Regions from separate parts of the Arthrobacter sp. NA-172 genome, predicted to be linked through region 2. Evidence: predicted binding sites of a transcription regulator. Region 2 holds the regulator's gene; the other holds the start of a gene.
The links. Region 2 encodes HrcA, which represses chaperone genes, less so after heat shock. Its sites were predicted from a motif close to TTNGCACTCGNNNNNNNCGAGTGCNAA; they were not measured.
Positions count from the first base shown of each region.

Region 1: ACF0H6_RS06395 (Hsp20/alpha crystallin family protein) is a predicted target of HrcA. The motif match lies at 1,578-1,604, and genes of this name have one in related genera.

Region 1 is NZ_JBINOT010000001.1:1,281,535-1,285,944, reverse strand. Features, by position in the region: gene ACF0H6_RS06405 (hypothetical protein) at 1-310, opposite strand, end outside; gene ACF0H6_RS06400 (J domain-containing protein) at 374-835, opposite strand; gene ACF0H6_RS06395 (Hsp20/alpha crystallin family protein) at 1,080-1,505, opposite strand; gene ACF0H6_RS06390 (GAF domain-containing protein) at 1,668-2,192, opposite strand; gene ACF0H6_RS06385 (serine/threonine-protein kinase) at 2,164-3,057, opposite strand; gene ACF0H6_RS06380 (CsbD family protein) at 3,274-3,444, opposite strand; gene ACF0H6_RS06375 (hypothetical protein) at 3,597-4,157, opposite strand.
Region 2 is NZ_JBINOT010000001.1:362,402-366,811, forward strand. Features, by position in the region: partial or broken gene ACF0H6_RS01845 (DUF4870 domain-containing protein) at 1-30, opposite strand, end outside; gene ACF0H6_RS01850 (DUF3097 domain-containing protein) at 133-999, opposite strand; gene hrcA (heat-inducible transcriptional repressor HrcA) at 1,217-2,230, shown strand; gene dnaJ (molecular chaperone DnaJ) at 2,300-3,430, shown strand; gene ACF0H6_RS01865 (16S rRNA (uracil(1498)-N(3))-methyltransferase) at 3,433-4,209, shown strand; gene ACF0H6_RS01870 (GerMN domain-containing protein) at 4,232-4,410, opposite strand, start outside.

The DNA of each region.
Region 1 (4,410 bases), 920 kb from region 2:
GGGTGATTTGTTCTTCGGTATTCGTTTTTCCTGCCTCCGTGTATGCGGTGTGTCCGGGTCGCAGTACCCAGATGTCTCCGGCGGGCGGGAGGTAGAAGACGCCGAAGGAACGGCGCCGGGGGTCTTCGGCCCAGATGGGCACCACTGCTACCGCAGCACCGGTGTCCGGGTTGATCCACTGGGCCCGGGGCAACGGTTCTTCGTGAATTTCCGGGTCCAGGAACGGTGCTGTGCCGTTGCCCCACCGTTCTTCGAACCGCTCGTAAAATGCGGGCATCAGCTGCTCGTCGTACGGGTGCCAGGGGCTCATGGCTGTTTCCTTTCCAGTCGGGGTGGTGGCCGGTGCGGCCGGGAGGCGCACTACGTGTCGGATTCATCGGTGTATCCACCAGAGAATCCGGTATCCCTCTGGTGCGGGTGGGGATTCAGTCTGTGCTGGCCGAATCAGGGTCCAGCAGGATGGGTCCGGCGGGCCGCCGGGACGTTGGCTGTGAGCGGGAGCGGCGCGGCTTTCCCATCGCACCGGGCCGATAATCAGGGCGGCGCCGGACGAGGCGTGGAGGCGGTGGTGTGGTGCCGGCTCCGGCAAGGGAGGGCTGTGCCGCTGCCGGTCATGGGCTGCCCGCTTGGCGGGGTCGCGCAGGAGCGCGTAGGCGTCCATGATGTCGGGCAGTTCCTGTGCCCTGGACTGCCGTTCTGCGGGCGTGGCTTCGGGCGGGGTGGCGTCGGGGTGGTGGGTGCGCATCAGCGCTCGGTAGGCGCGTGCTAGGTCACCGGCCGTCGCTGCGGGATCCAAATGGAGAATCTCGTAAGGGTCCGGGCTGTGTTCTGTCATGGTGCGGGCTTCCGCTGTTTTTGTCCTGTCCGTGCCCGGCAGCACGGCAGGGCAGGGGCGCCAAAGATGTTGGGATGGTCCCCGGCCCGTTTGGGCCGGGGACCATCGCTGCGGGAGGCATCGTCGGGGGCCGCTTTCTTCGGTGCGCAACTGGCGCGGTGGCGTGGCTACTCTGTGCATCGCCCTTTTACTCTTCCGGCGGCCGGTCCAATGCTCCCGGTCTTGCGGACCCTGGCGCTGGGCATCAGGCGTTGATTGCCTGGCGCTGGTTCTTCTCCGATGCGATCTCGATCCGGCGCGGCTTGGCCTTTTCGGCCACCGGTATCCGCAGTGTCAGCACTCCGGCGTCGTAGCTGGCCTTGACCGCGTCGGTATCCAAGGCATCGCCGAGGATGATCTGGCGGCTGAAAACGCCGCGGGGCCGTTCGGCGGCGATCAGCTCAGTATTTTCCCCCGCCGGGTCTTTGCGTTCGGCCTTCACGGTCAGGACGTTGCGTTCGATGTCGATGTCCACCGATTCGACGGCGACTCCGGGCAGGTCGAACGCGACGACGAATTCTTCCCCTTCCTGCCAGGCGTCCATGGGCATGGCCGCCGGCCGGGCAGTGGTGCCGAGAACCTGTTGGGCGAGCCTGTCGAGCTCGCGGAACGGGTCGGTGCGCATCAGCATGGTCTCCTCCTTGCAGATCATTTTTCGGTTCGGTCCAGCCCACTTATCTGTTGTGGCTGGTATAGATTTTTTATAGCACTGGGTGTGAAAGTGAAGCAAGGGGGTTTTTGAAATTTTTGATGCCCGCCGGGCCGGATTCGTGGCCAGGAGCGGATCCCGGGATCAAGGGGCCGGAACGGTTTGTGCCGTTTTCCGGTTTTCGAGGCGGAGTTCCAGGTCGTTCATGACCAGTCCCGCTAAGTCCTGGAGGGTGGTCGTGTCAGCCGGGGACATGGTCCGCGGGGCGACGTCGAGTATGCACAGGGTTCCGAGGTTGTGGCCTTGGCGGGTCCTGAGCGGGGCCCCTGCATAAAATTTGAGACCAAAATCCCCGGCGACGAGGGGATTGGAGAGTGTCCGGGGGTCAGCGGACGCGTTCTCTACGACCCAGACATCGCCGTGGAGGATGGCTGAGGCGCACAGACCCGGGTCCCGGTCGATCTGCTCGACGGTGGTCCCGTGGTGGGACTTGAACCAGATCCGGTCGTGGTCGACGATACTCACGATTGCTACGGGGACATTGAAGAGTCTGGCTGCCAAGGCAGTGATTTTGTCGTAGGTGCCATCAGGAGGGGTGTCCAGAACTTGGTACTCATGAACGGCGGCCATGCGTGCTGGTTCATCGCCGGGAATGATGGAGGGGTCCACTTTGTGTCTGCCCCGCCCTGCTGTGGCCTGGTCGTACAGCGCCAGCGACACTTCCCGTGCGGTCGGCCGGTTCTGCGGGTCCGCTGCGGTCATGGCGGCCAGAAGGGTCTTCCATTCCTGATCTATTTCCGCAGGGATGATAGGGTCCTGGAATCAGCCTGGCAACGGCGCTTTGCAGCGGATCCCCGGGGAAGGCTACTTTTCCGGTGAGACTCTCCAGGAGCACCAAGCCAAGAGAGTAGACGTCGCTGGCCGGAGTGACGGGTTCGGCGCGGGCCTGTTCCGGACTGAGATAGGCCGCTGTCCCCAGCAGGCCGCCGTCGACATCTTCCGGGGCTTCCGCGATGAGCGCGATGCCGAAATCGGTCAGTTTCGCGCGCATCCTCGTGGCGTCCTGATGGTAGTCAAAGATCATGATGTTGCTTGGTTTGACGTCCCGGTGGATCACGCCATTGCGGTGGATGTAGGCCAGAGCGTCGGCGAGGTCATGCCCAATCTGTGCTGTGTGGCGCGGGCCAAGGGGTCCCCGGGCCAGGTGCTGTTTCAGGTCCGGTCCCTCAATCAGCTCCATCACCAGGTAGACCCGGGGCTCACCGGGCTCGTTGCGGTCCACCCCGGCATCGAGCAGGGTGACCAGTCCGTGATGCTGCATGCGGGCAAGGATTTTCACTTCATCGTCATTCTCGCCGGCCGTGCCCCCGCGATGGGCTGGCCGCGTGAGGATTTTGACAGCTACATCCCGGCTGAGGAGCCGATCTGTTGCCCGGTATACGGTCGCCATTGCCCCGGAGCCGATGCGCTCGTGCACCTGGTATCTGCCGGCAAGGAAAGGAACTGTGTTGCCGCGGTCGGCTTGGATGTTCATTAATACCCTTACTTTCCCGGACCTGGGAGGCGGAGTCCGGGGCCGGACCTTGCCGGCAATCCCGTTCCGACGGCGGTCCCGCTCTCGGGGAGCGGCCGTCGGGAAGTAACTGGCTGTATCGGTTACCTGAGTAGCCCGGGGATCACGCAGGGTATGGGGACGGAGGAGGGGCACACCGTTGTGCGCCCCTCCTCCGTCAGCAGATAATGCGGGTGTTTATTTGAACGCGTCCTTGACGTGTTCCCCGGCCTGCTTGAGGTCAGCCTTGCCCTGGTCGGCCTTGCCCTCGGCCTTCAGGCCGTCGTCGTCCGTTGCTTCCCCGGCGCCCTCTTTGGCTTTACCGGTCAGTTTCTCGCCCGTGTTCTTGATCTTGTCGCCCAAACCCATGGTGTCCTCCTCGATAGGCTTCCGCCGGAATTCCGGCGGCCGAACAATACTAAGCAAACTTAGCATGATGAGGCTGCCGTGCGCCTCCCAAGAAACGGTCCGGATGGCGCCCGGCCGCTTCCGGGGTGCCCGTCACTGGATGATCGACCCAGCTACAGGACCGGGATTTGCTGTTCGCCCGGTCGCCAGGCCGGTCCCGGCCCCGTTCGAAGGAACTCCCTCGCTGTGGCGAGCCTCCACTTCATCTGCTCGCCGGCCCCGTCACAATCCTGTCCCGGACCGGCGTGCATGTGTGCCAGCCATCCTTCGATCAGGGTTGCCTCCAGCCGGTATTCCCCTAGCTCCCGGCATAGTTGGCAAGCGAGCCACGTGACCGAGGGTTGGGGAGGTCCCAGTGCCCCCTCATTCGCCGCGGTAGCGCCCATTCGCCGGGCCTCGAGATCTGATTCGGCGGCCGCAACACACTCCAATGCCAGGTCCAAGGCCGCGCGGAATTCACCCCGCGCTCTGAGCGCCTCGGCCTGCCGGATCTGCTTCGTGTAATGGAGACCCCGGACCAACAGTTCCTCGGGCTCGGTCCCGGACTCCGTCGCTGAAGACTTTTCGTTCCCGGCATGTGCCGCCCGACGCCCGGGTCTACGGGGCCGGAAGCCGCCCCGCGACGTCGTATTCGCCTGGAGCGGGCCCTGGGTCAGTGCCGATTCCTGTTTCAAACTCGTGATCCACCTCTTAATTCCGACGACTCCGGTGATCGAAACCGCCAATGATAAGCAAGCTTAGTTCTTTTGGCATGCCCACGCGATAGGTCGGTGGCTCTTGGGCCCGGGGAGTCGAAAGCCTCGGCAGGTCTGGTGGCAAAAATTCGACAGTACCCTTAGTATTTGTGCGGGGTGACCCTTGGGGTGGGGCGTTCCCGCCGCACGGTCGTTCCATTGACTGCCCGATGTAGCCGGGTTGCTGATGCAG
Region 2 (4,410 bases):
ATCCCGTTCGTCAGGAGCGTTGTCTGCCACTGTATCTTCCTTCGAGTGTCTATCGGTTCGGTGTTGCTGTCTCAGAATACTTGCTCGGCAGAAGATCGGCAGACCAAGCACCCTGCCTGCGGTAGGGATTCGTCACGGCACGGTCAGGAAATCAATGACTTCTTCCACTCGTCCGAGCAAGGATGGATCCAAATCCGCATAGCTGCGAACGGCGCCAAGAAGCTTCTGCCAGCCCAGCCCAATGTCCTCTGCAGTCTCGTGCGGCCAACCGAACGACTTCAGGATGCCGGTTTTCCAATCGGTGCCACGGGCGATGGTGGGCCACTGCTCGATCCCCAGGACCTTCGGGCGGATCGCCTGCCAGACGTCCACGTAGGGATGGCCCACGATCAGGACGTTCCCGGCCGCGCCGGGAAGCGTCATGGCGTCAGCGGCAATCCGTGATTCTTTTGAGTCCGGTACCAAGTGGTCAACGAGAATTCCGAGCCTGCGGCCCGGCCCGGGGGAGAACTCGGCAATTGCCGCTTTGAGATCGTCCACGCCATGCAGGGGTTCGACGACGATGCCCTCCACCCGGAGGTCGTCTCCCCAGACCTTCTCCACGAGTTCGGCGTCGTGCTTTCCTTCCACCCAGATCCGGCTTGCCTTCGCGACCTGGGCACGCTGCCCGGTGACCCGGACGGATCCCGACGCCGTCCGGCCGGCTTGCGCAGCGCCCGCGCCACCCGTCGTGCCCGCCGCACGAGGTGCAGGCGGAAGGAGCTTCACAGGTTGGCCATCCAGCAGGAATCCAAAGCCAAGCCGGAAGGACTTACTCTTTCCTCGCCGGTCCTCGAGCACCACAATGTGCATGCCTCCGGACTTTTCGACCCTGGTCACGGCGCCGACCCAACCGGACTGGACATCTTCCAGGACCATTCCGCGCTCCACGGGCACCTCGGGTAGCTGCCGTTTGGCGGGCGAGGAAAGGTCTTGGGGGCCCCAATTGTCGTAAGACACAGTCTTCACTCCACTTTGCGCTAGGGGGATGGATGACGGTCCTGGGCATTCCGCCGGACCGCGCGGGAATCATGTTCGCCGCGAGCGGTACCAATGCTAACAACGAGGTGGCTCATACTAGACTTGTTGGCACTTGGGCATGTTGAGTGCTAACTATTGAAAACTATGTAGTTAGGCCTAGGTCGTTGAACATCGGGCTGTTGAAGGGAGGTGGGCAGTGAGCGAGCCACGCAAGCTTGAAGTGTTGCGGGCCATCGTGGAGGACTATGTTCACTCCCGCGAACCCGTCGGCTCCAAAGCCCTTGTCGAGCGGCACCACTTGGGGGTGTCCAGCGCCACTATCCGCAACGACATGGCGCTTCTGGAAGAAGAAGGCCTCATCGTCGCCCCGCACACCAGTGCCGGCCGCATCCCCACGGACAAGGGATATCGCCTGTTCGTTGACCGTATTTCCGAGGTGAAGCCGCTTTCTGCTGCTGAGCGCCGGGCCATTCACTCCCTCCTTGAAGGACCGGACGACGTCGAGGACATCCTCGAGCGCACAGTGCGGCTCTTGTCCCAGCTCACCAACCAAGTCGCTGTGGTCCAGTACCCGCACGTGAGCCGCGCCCGCGTGCGGCACATTGAGTTTGTCCTTTTGGCACCGCGTCAGGTCTTGGTGGTATTGATCGCCGATACCGGCAAGGTGGAGCAAGGTGTGGTGCATGCGGGGGCGGATGCCACCGACGAGGAGCTCATGGCCTTGCGCGCCCGTTTCCTCACAAGCATTGCCGCCTCGCAGCTTGACCTCATGCCGCAAGTCCTCCCTTCAGTCGTTGCCCTGTGCCCGCCGGCGCTTCGGAACCTCGCAGGCGTCCTTGCGCACGGCTTGGAGCGGCTAGCCGACAGGACCAGGGACGAGCGCATGGTCATGGCAGGCACAGCCAACCTCGCCCGCTCCAATGTGGATTTCCCGCTCAGCATCGGCCCGGTTCTCGAAGCGCTTGAAGAGCAAGTGGTCATGTTGCGCCTGCTCTCGGACATGGCGGAGGACCCCCGGGGAGTCACCGTGAGCATCGGCCGCGAGAATCCCTACGACGGGCTCTCGGAAGCATCCGTGGTCGCCACCGGTTATGGTCCCGGCAGCAACGCCAAGATCGGCATTCTTGGTCCCACGCGGATGGACTATCCGAACACCATGGCGGCCGTCCGGGCCGTCGCACGCTACCTTTCCCGCATTCTGGGCGGATGACAGCCACGGCTGGAAACCCGTCTCGCAAGAAACGCAGTTTAACCGTAAAACAAGGAAGAGATACCGACTTTGAGCAGTCACTATGACGTTCTGGGCGTCTCGTCGGAAGCAACCGGCGAGGAGATCAAGAAGGCCTACCGCAAGCTCGCCCGCAAGCTGCACCCCGATGTGAACCCCGGAGAAGGCGCCGCGGAAGAGTTCAAAGCCGTGACCCACGCCTACGAGGTCCTCTCTGATCCCCAGAAGCGACGTATTTACGACGCCACGGGCAATGAGAACGGTACCGACAACGGCTTCGGCGGAGGCTACGCAGGCCAGGGGTTTGCCTTCCAGGACATTTTCGACACCTTCTTCGGCGGAGGCAGCGGCGGCATGCATGGCCCCGCATCACGCATGCGCCGCGGCCAGGACGCCCTGATCAGCGTCCGCATCGATTTGCGCGATGCCGTTTTCGGCGTCAACAAGAAGCTGGAAGTGGACACCGCGGTCACCTGCCCGACGTGCGAAGGAACGTGCTGCCGCGCGGGCACCCACCCGGAGCGCTGCGACATCTGCGGCGGCTCGGGCCAGGTCCAGCGCGCAGTCCGCTCCATTCTTGGCCAGGTCATGACGGCAGCTCCATGTGGATCCTGCGAGGGTTTCGGTTCGGTCATCAAAGATCCTTGCAATGAATGCAACGGCCAGGGGCGTATCCGCAGCCGCCGCTCGCTGACCGTCAAGGTGCCCGGGGGCGTGGCCACTGGCACACGGATACAGTTGTCGTCCCAGGGCGAGGCAGGTCCCGCCGGCGGCCCTCCCGGCGACCTCTACGTGGAGATCCGGGTCAACAACGATTCGACCTACCTTCGTGAAGGCGACGACCTTCATGCAACACTGAGCGTTCCCATGACAGCCGCGGCACTTGGTACCGAACTGCAGCTCGAGACCTTTGACGGATCCCAGGAGATCGACGTCAAGGCCGGTACCCAGTCCGGCGAAGTCATCACCTTGCGTGGGTTGGGCGTCACCCATCTCCGCGGATATGGGCGTGGAGACCTCAAGGTGCACTTGCATGTTGAGACCCCCGGCAAGATCGACGCCGCACAGGAGGAATTGCTCCGCCAGCTGGCCAAATTGCGCGGCGAGCAGTTCACCGAGGGCAAACTCGTAGCCAGCGGTGGCATGTTCGCGAAGCTGCGGGACAAGCTCGGTAACCTGTAGCGGTGAGTAACCCCGTATTCTTCACGGCCCCAGGCACGCTCGACGGACTGGGGCCGGGTGACACGTTCGTGCTCGACGGCGCGGAGGCCAGGCACGCTGTCACAGTCAAGCGCCTCGAGCCGGGCGAAGCAGTGGACATTGCCGACGGCGCCGGAAAGCGGCTCACGGGAACTGTGACCGGATCCGGACAGGGAACCCTGACAGTTCTTACCGCCCAGATCATGGAGGAGCACCAGCCCGCTGTGCGGCTCGTCCTGGTCCAGGCCCTCGCCAAGGGGGACCGGGACGAGCTTGCCGTCGAGACGGCAACGGAACTCGGCATCGACGCCGTCGTGCCCTGGCAAGCGGAACGATCCATCGTCCGCTGGAAAGGCGAGCGGGCAGCCAAAGCCCATGCGAAGTGGCGATCGGTGGCCACAGCTGCCGCCAAACAGGCCAGGCGCGCGTGGATTCCCGAAGTTCGTGCCGCCGTCGACGGTTCCGGCCTCGCGGCGGCAATTGCCGCGGCCGATCTTGCGATCATCCTGCACGAGGACGCAAAGCGCCCGCTGCGGGATGTGCTTGAGAATTGGCAGCATCAACTCTCCGCCGAGGACTCCAGAGCGGAAGGCGAAGTCCTGCTCATTGTGGGTCCGGAAGGCGGCATTTCGCCGCGCGAAGTCACCAAACTCAGCGATGCCGGAGCCGTCACCGCCCTCTTGGGGCACCACGTGCTTCGCTCATCGACGGCGGGACCGGCCGCTGTGGTGCTGGCCAGCGACATTTTGGGCCGCTGGTAGGAAAATCGCCGGACGGACCCGGCTAGCGGACGTTGAAAGAGCGCGTGTCCGTGGCGATGTCGTTGCCGTTGGGTCCCACTTGCGAAACCCGCAATTCGTAGCGGCCAGCCCCAAGCCCTACCGTGAGGTTGAAGGCCCCGCCTTGGTCTGGAACCGTTGAAGCAGTGGTCTGGCCTGTCAGGTAGGACGTCTTATCGCCGT